2 regions of the Rhizobium sp. NZLR1 genome follow, and region 2 is predicted to be linked to the other one. Evidence: predicted binding sites of a transcription regulator. Region 2 holds the regulator's gene; the other holds the start of a gene.
What was found. The regulator PhoB, encoded in region 2, activates phosphate uptake and scavenging genes when phosphate is short. The targets are predictions, from matches to a motif close to TGTCATNNANCTGTCAT.
Positions count from the first base shown of each region.

Region 1: J3O30_RS21865 (DUF1868 domain-containing protein) is a predicted target of PhoB. The motif match lies at 3,742-3,758, and genes of this name have one in related genera.

Region 1 is NZ_CP071632.1:4,453,018-4,458,824, forward strand. It holds gene J3O30_RS21840 (acetyl-CoA C-acetyltransferase) at 1-505, opposite strand, end outside; gene phaR (polyhydroxyalkanoate synthesis repressor PhaR) at 744-1,316, shown strand; gene J3O30_RS21850 (hypothetical protein) at 1,311-1,718, opposite strand; gene rpmF (50S ribosomal protein L32) at 1,968-2,153, opposite strand; gene J3O30_RS21860 (glutathione S-transferase family protein) at 2,308-2,955, opposite strand; gene J3O30_RS21865 (DUF1868 domain-containing protein) at 2,969-3,691, opposite strand; gene mtgA (monofunctional biosynthetic peptidoglycan transglycosylase) at 3,891-4,628, opposite strand; gene J3O30_RS21875 (polyprenyl synthetase family protein) at 4,764-5,678, shown strand; gene hisC (histidinol-phosphate transaminase) at 5,688-5,807, opposite strand, start outside.
Region 2 is NZ_CP071632.1:553,448-559,254, forward strand. It holds gene pstA (phosphate ABC transporter permease PstA) at 1-545, shown strand, start outside; gene pstB (phosphate ABC transporter ATP-binding protein PstB) at 561-1,376, shown strand; gene phoU (phosphate signaling complex protein PhoU) at 1,421-2,134, shown strand; gene phoB (phosphate regulon transcriptional regulator PhoB) at 2,267-2,950, shown strand; gene J3O30_RS02790 (IS110 family transposase) at 3,066-4,004, opposite strand; gene J3O30_RS02795 (GcrA family cell cycle regulator) at 4,277-4,810, opposite strand; gene J3O30_RS02800 (aspartate aminotransferase family protein) at 5,234-5,807, shown strand, end outside.

The DNA.
Region 1 (5,807 bases), 680 kb from region 2:
ACTGACGCGCGACATTTTCGGCGGTGATCCCCATGTGGTAGCCATGGAAGGCATCGGTCAGGCCGTCCTTGATCATCGTGTCGATCATCTTCGCGTCGCCCATCTTGACGCCGCCGCGCAAATGCATGGCATGCGGCGCCATCGACATGGATTCCTGGCCGCCGGCAACGATGATCTTGGCGTCGCCGTTGGCGATCTGTTGCATGCCGAGCGCGACGGCGCGCAGACCCGAACCGCAGAGCTGATTGACGCCCCAGGCCGTCGCTTCATTCGGAATTCCGGCCTTAATCGCCGCCTGGCGAGCCGGGTTCTGGCCCTCCCCGGCAGCGAGAACCTGGCCGAGGATCACCTCATCCACTTCGCCGGCATCGACGCCGGCGCGCGCGAGCGCACCCTTGATGACGGCCGCCCCGAGCTCATGCGCGGGAACCGTTGCGAAAGCGCCGTTGAACGAGCCGACTGCTGTTCGACCTGCGCTGGCGATGACGATGGATGAATTGCTCATGGGGACGCTCCTCGTTTTCGTCTCACTTACATAAGAGGAAACTGGCAAAGCTTGGAGCGCAAGTCAAACGCGAAGACCGGCTGCGGTCATTTTTCGGCAGAGCCTGCGAAAGCCCGATTCATCTGCTCTGTTAAAGGTTTGCCGCATCGCACAAAGAGATTGTCACCGGCCTTCTTTTGCGTTTACAGTCTGAAGTGGAGGAATATCCATAATTCAGACGGGGGTCCAGGAGACTGATATGGCGAAGCATGAGGGTCAGATCGTAATCAAGAAATACGCCAATCGCCGGCTATACAATACGGGCACCAGCACTTACGTCACGCTGGAAGACCTGGCGGAGATGGTGAAGAAGGGCGAAGATTTTACCGTCCAGGATGCAAAAAGCGGAGATGACATCACCCATTCGGTGCTGACCCAGATCATCTTCGAACAGGAATCGAAGACCGGCAACACCTTGCTCCCGATCTCCTTCCTGCGCCAGCTCATCACCTATTACGGCGACCAGATGCAGATGGTCGTGCCGAGCTTTCTCGAACATTCGATGCGCGCCTTCGCCGAACAGCAGTCTCAGATGCGCGAGCAGGTGAACCGCGCCTTGGGCGAAACACCTCTCGGCAAGAACCTGCAACTGCCGATGCAGATGGTCGAGGACCAGGTTCGCCGCAACACCGAGCTGTTTCAGCAGGCCATGCAGATGTTCTCGCCCTTCATGACGCCACCCGCCAAGGAAAGCCGCAAGGCCGAGGCTAAGGATATCGATGAGCTGAAGGAACAGCTCCGCGCCCTTCAGAACAAGCTCGACAACCTATAAGCCGATAGAAACATCTCGCCCGGCGCTCCGGATCGAGACGGCAAAGCCGCCGATCACATCGATCAAAGCGATCGTCATCAAAATGAAGAATACCTGCGTCGCAGCGTCCCGGACGAGTAGAAACTCGACCAGGAAGGCGATGAAAACCAGCATCGACAGCATGTGGTTGATAAGGTTGCCAGGCCCGGTTCTGGTTGCCTTCAGGATTTCGAAGAACAGCACGACAAGCGCTATGACGATAATGAGATCGCCGAGCGCCATGCTCCATATCGCGCCCGAGATCATCGACAGCACGATGATATCATGCTGCAGGGCCGGAATGCCGCCATCGCCCATCAGGCCCAGCATCGCCAGATTGTAGAGAATAAACGGGATAATCATCAGAGGCATGGCGGCGATCATCGGCAATCTCCCAGCGCAATATGCTTTGCGCAAATCAGATTCGATTTTCGCAAAGCATATTGCGTCGATTCAAAGTGCTACAGCGTCCTTTGCGCGCCTGAAAAGACGCACGGCGCTGTAGCGGGCTGGAAGAATACTGCCGCAAACCGCTGCCACACTGCAAGTCATTGCAAATATCATATCGCCGAAAAGCAAAAGGCCGGCTTGAGGCCGGCCTTGCAACTTCGATCGGACAAGCCGGATCGGAAATTATGCGCTTTCCTTCGGCGTCAGAACCTGGCGGCCGCGATACATGCCGGTCTTCAGGTCGATATGGTGCGGGCGGCGCAGTTCGCCGGAGTTCTTGTCTTCGACGTAGGTCGGAGCCTTAAGGGCGTCTGCCGAACGGCGCATACCGCGCTTGGACGGGCTTGTTTTTCTCTTCGGTACAGCCATTTCTCTTACTCCACTTGCGGGCAAAACATTCCCACGGCCACACCGGCGGCCGAAACGGACATGTCGCGATTTCGGAATTTCGCGCGCTTATACATGCAAGGGGTGGCCTTGACCAGTCCCCATGCGTATTTTTTGCGAAGCCGATGATTCCGTATCAGACTTCGTCTTCCGGCACGATCCAAGCCTCGGCGCGGGCTGCCTCTTCCCATTTGCGCCAGGCCGGATGCGCCTTCATGGTCGCCATATAGGCCAGCGTGTCGTCCCCGCTGACCAGGTCATAGATCTCGAACCGGTTGACGACAGGCGCAAACATCGCATCCGCGGCCCCGAACGCGCCGAAGAGAAACGGCCCGCCGGATTGCTGCAACAGATCCCGCCAGATCGTCTCGATGCGGCTGATGTCGGCCTCGACCCCATCCGGCAGCGCGATCCTGGCCTTCGGCCGGCGGATATTCATCGGGCAGGCGCCGCGCAGAGCCCGGAAGCTTGAGAGCATTTCCATCGAAACCGAACGGGCGAGCGCCCGCTGGGCACGATCCGCGGGCAGAAGACCGGCGTCCGGATAAAGCTCGGCGGCATATTCGATGATCGCCAGCGATTCCCAGACCTTCAATGCGCCATGCTGCAGAAGCGGCACGCGCCCGGTCGGAGAGACCGCCTTGATATTCGGATTGCCGCCCGCGTCGTCGAAAGGGATCAGCACCTCCTCGAAATCGATGCCGACGCCCGTCAGCGCCATCCAGGGTCGGAACGACCAGGAGGAATAATTCTTGTTGGCGATGTAGAGCGTCGGTCTAGCCATGGGCCTCTCCCGTTCAGGCGTCGAAATCGAAAATCAGCAATTCGTGGAAATGGTTCATGTCTTCGAACACGCAGAATGCCGGCGGTGCCAGTTCTAAAACAGGGGCCTTGCGGCGGATATCGTCGGCGACCTCGTCGAGCATTGCCTGCCAGCGCGGCAAGGCTTCATCCTCCAGCCGTTCGATCGCATAGGCGAAGGTCACGTGGAACTTGTAGTCCTCCTGGTTCGGCTGGCGGTAGCCCAGAAGATCAGCAAACGCGTTGCGCCAGGCGCGCATGACCTTGCGGTCGTTCTCCGTCACCCCGTCGACGAGCAGGCCCGACGGGCGAGCTTCGACGATCTCCACCTTGAAGGGCTCGGCCATCGAAAAACCCTCAAGCCTGGCAGCCAGCAGTTCCGTCATGTCGTCTATCGGCGTCTCGAGAGGGAGATCGCCCGGCCAGCAATCCTGCCGGCGCCTGGTCTCGATGATGCCTTCGAACAGCGTCATGTGAAGGCTGGAGATCGGCGTGAACAGGAACTGTGACGCTTCGGGCATCGCCAGATATCTCTCACGCGCCTCGATCAACGCCGCCTGCGTCTGCGAGCCCGTGTCGAGATGGCAGACGATGGTATTGCCGGCTTCCGGCAGAAAACCGCCGACCTTGCGATAGCGGCTGCCGAGGTGCGCAGGCGGGTTCGGATTGCGTGTCTTCGAGTAACAGAGAAGCTCTTGCGAAAGCGTCGTAATGGTCATGGGCGACTCAGGGGCTCCAGTTGGACTGCATTCGCCCATATGGCAGAACCAAGAATGTCAGATGACGTTTGGTCCTTCTCCTGCATAATTCCTTAAAGCGTGATCGATTCAAGGACAATCTTATGCAGCAATTCAAGGCTTTAAAGCGCCCTTGTACGCGTCTGAAGGACGCGCGGCGCTGTAACCATAAGCTCCGATCTCACCTATAGATGCACTTGATGTAATCGGCCGAGCCCTGTGCGCGCCTCTCGATCACGCCGGCAAGCCGACGAAGGCCTCGTCCTGGTTTGCCGGCATTGCGGTCGATCGGGTTCGGCAATGAAACGGCAAGCAGCGATGCCTGGCGTCGCGTCAGTTTCGACGCCGGCACCTTGAAATGATGCTGGGCCGCAGCCTCGATGCCGTAAATGCCGGGACCCCATTCGGCGATGTTCAGATAGATTTCCATCAGCCGCCGTTTCGACAGGACGAAATCCGTGGAGACAGCGAGCGGAAGCTCCATCGCCTTGCGCACGAAGGAGCGGCCGTTCCAGAGAAAGAGGTTCTTAGCCGTCTGCATCGGGATGGTGCTGCCGCCGCGCGTCGCCTGACCTTTCAGCGTATCCTCGACCAGCATCCGCATTTCCGCCCAGTCGACGCCGCCGTGAAAGCAATATTGCCCGTCCTCTGACATCATCACCGACTGCACCAGAGCCGGGGCGACGTCATCAAGCGACACCCATTGCCTGTCGTAACCGCGCAGCAGCACGAGATCGCGCAGCATCAACGTCGAGACCGGGTGAATGAACGGCAGCAGATAGAAAAAGATCAGGGCATAGGGAAGGATCAGCACGATCAGCACGGAAAGAACAATGCGTTTCAATAGACGCCGGTCTCCGAACCATTGCCGACGAGCCGGCATGTCGACGCTGTCCTCTCTCTCCGGCGCTATATCCAATGTTCCCCAGTCCGATTTCGCCCCTGTCGTTGTCATAGCGCCTGTACGGAGCTTATGCCAGAGTGCGTGGCAAATCTTGCTGCGCCATCGACAATTCCGTTGCAAGCCCCGGGGCGCTCATGCCAAACAGCGCCCATGGACGCGAACCGGGACACTTTCGAAACGAGGCTGAGGAACAACGCCCGCGAGATCGAGGCGTTGCTCGACGCATTGCTGTCACCGAGCCCTCTCTCCGATGAAATCGTCAGACCTGAGACGCTGCGCGACGCCATGCATTATGCCGTGTTGAACGGTGGCAAGCGACTGCGCCCATTTCTCGTCGTCGAAAGTGCCGCCCTTCTCGGCGGTGACGCCGCGGCGGCGCTTCGCGTCGGCGCTGCACTCGAATGCGTTCACTGCTATTCGCTCGTGCATGACGACCTGCCGGCCATGGACGATGATGATCTCCGCCGCGGCAAACCGACGGTACACAAAAAATTCGACGAAGCCACCGCGATCCTCGCAGGTGACAGCCTGCTGACCTACGCCTTCGACATTATCGCCACGCCGGAAACAGCCCTTCCCGAAACGAGCAAGGCATCGCTGGTACTGGCTCTTGCTCGCGCCGCCGGTCTCGGCGGCATGGCCGGTGGCCAGGCGCTCGATCTCGCGGCAGAAAGACAAGCGCCTGACGAGGCCGGCATCATCCGCCTGCAGGCGATGAAAACAGGCGCGCTGATCCGCTTTGCCTGCGAAGCCGGCGCCCTCATCTCGGCCAGCCCGCCGGAAGATCGCCGCCGCCTGCGCGCCTTCGGCGAAAAGATCGGACTTGCATTCCAACTGGCTGACGACATCCTCGACCTGACCTCGGACACTGCAACCATGGGCAAGGCGACCGGCAAAGATGCAGCCCGCGGCAAGGGAACGCTTGTAGCGCTACGCGGCATGGAATGGGCCGAAGCCCAACTCCATCAGCATGTCCGCGATGCCGAGACACTGCTTGCCCCCTACGGTGCCCGCGCCTCGACCCTCATCGCCACCGCGCATTTCATCGCCGACCGGAAGAGCTGAATCGTCGGATCACGCCGACAATATTTCCTTGAAAGCCGAAACCAGGCGCGCGCATTCCTCGTCCGTGCCGATGCTGATGCGCAGAAACTCCGAAATACGCGGTTTGGCGAAATGCCGGACGAGAACACC
Region 2 (5,807 bases):
TCGAGGTCAACATCAACAACCTCGCCGCCGTGCCCTCGATCGTCTACGGTCTGCTCGGCCTTTCCGTCTTCATCAACTTCGTCGGCCTGCCGCGTTCGGCTTCGCTGGTTGGCGGCCTGGTGCTGACGTTGATGACCCTGCCGACGATCATCATTGCGACGCGCGCCGCACTGCGCGCCGTGCCGCCGTCGATCCGCGCCGCAGCCCTCGGCCTCGGCGCCTCGAAGATGCAGATGGTGTTCCACCATGTTCTGCCGCTCGCCATGCCCGGCATCCTCACCGGCACGATCATCGGCCTGGCGCATGCGCTCGGCGAAACCGCGCCGCTGCTGCTGATCGGCATGGTCGCCTTCGTCGCCAACGCGCCGACGACGCCGCTCGATCCCTCGACGGCTCTGCCCGTGCAGGTCTATATGTGGGCCAACGAGGCCGAACGTGCCTTCGTCGAGCGGACTTCGGGTGCCATCATCGTCCTGCTCCTGTTCCTGATCGTCATGAACATGGGCGCCATCCTCTTGCGTCGTCGCTTCGAGCGCCGCTGGTAAACGGAGTTACACATCATGAACATGTTGACGGAAGCTGCAGTTGAAAAAGCGCTGGATCAGAAGATGAGCAACGTCCCTTATAAGATGATCGGCAAGGATGTCTCGGTTTACTATGGCGAGAAGCGCGCGCTTTTCGATGTGAACCTGAACATCCGCGAAAACACCGTAACCGCGCTGATCGGCCCGTCCGGCTGCGGCAAGTCGACCTTCCTGCGGAGCCTAAACCGCATGAACGACACGATCGACGGCTGCCGGGTCACCGGCAAGATCACGCTTGATACCGACGATATCTATGATCCCGATATCGACGTCGTCGAACTTCGCGCCCGCGTCGGCATGGTCTTCCAGAAGCCGAACCCGTTCCCGAAGACGATCTATGAAAACGTCTCCTACGGCCCGCGCATCCATGGCCTTGCCAAGTCGAAGGCCGATCTCGACCAGATCGTCGAGACCAGCCTGCAGCGCGCCGGCCTCTGGAACGAGGTCAAGGACCGCGTGCATGAATCCGGCACCGGCCTGTCCGGCGGTCAGCAGCAGCGCCTCTGCATTGCCCGCGCCGTCGCCGTCAGCCCTGAAGTCATCCTGATGGACGAGCCCTGCTCGGCGCTCGACCCGATCGCCACCGCCAAGGTCGAGGAACTGATCCACGAACTGCGCGAGAACTACACGATCGTCATCGTCACCCACTCCATGCAGCAGGCCGCGCGCGTCTCGCAGCGCACCGCCATGTTCCACCTCGGCAATCTCGTCGAGGAGAACGACACCGACAAGATGTTCACCAATCCCGACGATCCGCGCACCCAGGACTACATCATGGGTCGCTTCGGTTGATTTTGGCGACACCAAGCCTTCCCGTTATTCGAGGATAAAGCCCCATGGCATCGACACATATTTTTTCTGCCTATGATGATGATCTGAAGTTCCTGTCCAGGCGGATTTCCGAAATGGGCGGCCTGGCCGAGCAGATGGTCAGCGAGGCCGTCCGGGCGCTCGTCAACGGCGATACCGCGCTGGCGCAGAAGGTCATCTCCGACGATGTGATCCTCGATCACGCCGAGCGAGAAATCGGCGACAAGGCGATCGTTACCATCGCCCGCCGTCAACCGATGGCCTCGGACCTGCGCGAAATCATGGGTTCGATCCGCATCGCCGCCGATCTCGAACGCGTCGGCGACCTCGGCAAGAACACCGCCAAGCGCGTCATCGCCGTGCAGAGCACCGGCGTTCCGCGCAAGCTCGCCCGCGGTCTCGAGCATCTGTCCGAGCTGGCGCTCGTCCAGCTCAAGGAAGTGCTCGACGTCTACACGACGCGCTCTGCCGACAAGGCCAATGCGATCCGTGAACGCGACAACGAGATCGACGCGATGTACACCTCGTTGTTCCGCGAGCTGCTGACCTACATGATGGAAGATCCGCGCAACATCACCAGCTGCACGCATCTGCTCTTCTGCGCCAAGAACATCGAGCGCATCGGCGACCACGCCACCAACATCGCCGAGACGATCTATTACATGGCGACCGGCGCACAGCCGGAAGGTGACCGTCCGAAAGACGACAGCGCCAACACCGTCGGCGCGGTCACGGAATAAAGCCCATACTAGCCGTTGCGTGCGCGCCCATCCGGGCGCGCAAAGAGGTCGCAGCCACCTTTCTGAATTTGCGCAGGATGCATTGCTTAAATCACCCCGGTTTAAGGAACATGCGCGAGGAGACCGACAGGCATGATCCCGAGAGTTGCAGTTGTTGAAGACGAGGAAGCCTTGAGCGTGCTTCTTCGCTACAATCTCGAAGCGGAAGGCTTCGAGGTCGATACTATCCTTCGTGGCGACGAAGCCGAAATCAGGCTTCAGGAGCGCACGCCCGACCTGCTCATCCTCGATTGGATGCTGCCCGGCGTCTCCGGCATCGAACTCTGCCGGCGCCTGCGCATGCGGCCGGAAACCGAACGTCTGCCGATCATCATGCTGACGGCGCGCGGCGAAGAGAGCGAGCGCGTCCGCGGACTGTCGACCGGGGCCGACGATTACGTCGTCAAGCCGTTCTCGACCCCGGAGCTCGTTGCCCGCGTCAAGGCGATGCTACGCCGCGCCCGTCCCGAGGTGCTGTCGACGGTGCTGAAATGCGGCGATATCGAACTCGACCGCGAAACCCATCGCGTCCATCGCAAAAGCCGCGAAGTCCGCCTCGGCCCCACCGAATTCCGCCTGCTGGAATTCCTGATGTCGTCGCCGAGCCGAGTCTTCTCCCGCTCGCAGCTCCTCGACGGCGTCTGGGGCCACGATATCTATGTCGACGAACGCACCGTCGACGTCCATGTCGGCCGCCTGCGCAAGGCGCTGAACTTCTCCAACATGCAAGACGTCATCCGCACCGTCCGCGGCGCCGGCTATTCGATGGAAGCCTGAGGGGTTTCCGATAAAGTCGAGCAAGCTCTGCCCCTCACCCTAACCCGACCGGGGTCGAGCCACTCGTCTCGACCCCGGTCGGTGCCGGCAGGCGGATGAGCGACTATCTGGGCTGTCAAGTTGCATGTTCGAATTCTCTTCGCGCATCTCGTGCTTTTGCATTGAGAATGACCAGGAGTTTTCGGGCGAGCGCGATGCGGATGACCATTTTCGGTTTGCCCTGGCTTTGCAACCTTTGCTGGAATGCCGCCAGATGCGGATTGTGTCGGGCTGCGATGGCGCCAACCAGGAACAGAATGGCGCGTGGTCCGGAGCGCCCGCCGCGCACCGGCCGATGTCCGCTGCGTTTGCCGCTGTCGTTGGCAATCGGCGCAAGGCCGGCCAGCTTGGCGATCGCCTTGTTGGAGATCCGGCCGATCTCAGGCAATTCGGCCATCAGCCGGGCAACGGTACGGTTGGCCACGCCCTTGATCGAGCGAAAGGCCTGGTTGAGGCAGGCCCAGAGCGGATCGTCATCGATCATCGAGGCAATCTCGCCTTCGAGGGTGCGGCTCTGGCGCACCAGAAGCGCGATCACCTCGTTGAGGCTTGCCACGCTCTGATGATCGCGGGCCGCACTGCGGCGCTGCCTCTGGACGGTCAGGTCACTCGTGACCTGGGACAGCCGCGCCATCAGCGCCGACAGCCGCATCTGCGCGGCTTTCGGCGGCGGCAGGGCAGCCAGCCGCTTGGTTTCGGCATAATGGGCGATCATCGCCGCATCGATGCGGTCGGTCTTTTCCAGAAAGCCCATGGCTTCGGCAAACCGGCGCACATGGCGCGGATTAGCCAAGGCGCAGGCGATCCCCATCTCCCACAACAACAGGAAGGCCGTCCGCTCGTAACCGCCGGAAGCCTCCATGACGACGAGCTCGACATTCTCGGCCCGGCAAAGATCGGCCAGCGCGCCGATGCCGGTGGCGTCATTGCTGAAACGCTCAAACGTCCCGGACGGGCGGATAGACGCATCCAGCCAGTCCTTCGAAACATCCACTCCACATATAACTCTGTTCACGGTAACCTGCCTTGTGCGTGCGATTGGAACCAAGCGACTATTCGGTCGTACGTGACGATGACGAAGATCCCAGGCTCATCCACGGTTGTAACCAGAGGGGGAACGGGCGACTTCGTCACGCCTCTGGCCGGGTGGCCACCCGGCCAGAGGCTCAATCGCTTCCATCGCACAAAATCTCTAACGTGCAGATACAAGGGGCAGCCACACCCAACGTACTCACATAAAAAAACGGGCCTTCCAGCCCGTTTTTGCATGTCGACAATGTCACCCGTTCAGCTCGCCCGCGCTGCCGCCCGGCGGCGTTCGTTGACGGGCTGGTAGGCGAGTTTCTGGTGATAGCCGCAATAGGGTGAATTGTCGGGGGACTCGCAGCCGCAGAAGTGGAAGTCATCCTTCAGCGGATCGCCGACCGGCCACTTGCAAGTGCGTTCGGTCAGTTCCGTCAGGCCGAGGCGGCGGGAGATCGGCACGACCACGTTGCCTTTCGGCACGTATTCCATTTCCTCGACCGTTTCGATCTCGATCTCTTCCTTCAGCATCGTTGCGCCCTGCTGGCGGGTAACGGTGCGGGTGGTGATCCGAGAGGCGAAGTTCGGCGCGCGCGGCGCCGATGTATTGCGTTTCGGCGTTCGGGCCGTGGCGGCCGTGCCGCCGGCCTTGGCGCGGCCCGGAAGGCTCAGGCGGTGCACCTTGCCGATTACAGCGTTTCTGCTGACACCGCCAAGTTGCGCCGCGATCTGGCTGGCGCTCAGTCCTTCGGCCCAAAGCTTCTTGAGTTTCTCGACCCGCTCGTCTGTCCAGTTCATGCCCTGTCTCCACCTTCTGCGTTGGTGATGGCAGAATCCCTCACCGTTGCCTCGGAAGCTCCGAAACAAGAAACGCTTGATCAATTTTGGTGACTAGTTCCGCCGCATGCAGTCTAGTAATTGAACTTTAACCTAGTGTGAGCGTGACTCCGTGACAAGAGTCGCATGAATCCGGATGAATCGAATTCGGAGTTTTCCCCAACTTGCTGCCCCAGCGTGTCATTTCTGCAATAAAGCCTGTTGAAGGTCGAAAACACCGCTGTACAACCTTGCTGCATGCGCTAAGGGCGCAGTTTTGTTGACATTGCAGCGCGAAAAGGAAATAGTACCGCTGGCCGCCGCAAGGCGGCATTTTTAATTTTTCGGGCCTGGTTTTCTTAGCCGGAGTCCGTTGCTTGATAACTCTGATCGGGAGACCGCGCCATGGCTGAAGCCGCGCCGCTTTATGACACCTACTCTCGTGCCCCGCTGCGGTTCGAGCGAGGCGAGGGCGTGTGGCTGATCACCGAAAGCGGCGAACGTTATCTCGATTTCGGCGCCGGTGTTGCCGTCACCTCGGTCGGCCACGGCAATCCGCATGTGGTCGGCGCGCTGAAGGAGCAGGCCGACAAGGTCTGGCACCTCTCCAACATCTATGAGATCCCCGGCCAGGAGCGTTTGGCCAAACGGCTGACCGACGCCACCTTCGCCGACAAGGTGTTCTTCACCAATTCGGGTGCTGAAGCGCTCGAATGCGCGATCAAGACGGCGCGCCGTTATCAGTTTTCCAACGGCCATCCCGAGCGCTTCCATATCATCACCTTCGAGGGCGCCTTCCATGGGCGGACGCTCGCGACAATCGCCGCCGGTGGCCAGGAGAAATATCTCGAAGGCTTCGGCCCCAAGGCGCCGGGTTTCGATCAGGTGGCGTTCGGCGACATCGAAGCGGTCCGCGCCGCGATCACCGATGCGACGGCGGCAATCCTCATCGAGCCGGTGCAGGGCGAGGGCGGCGTGC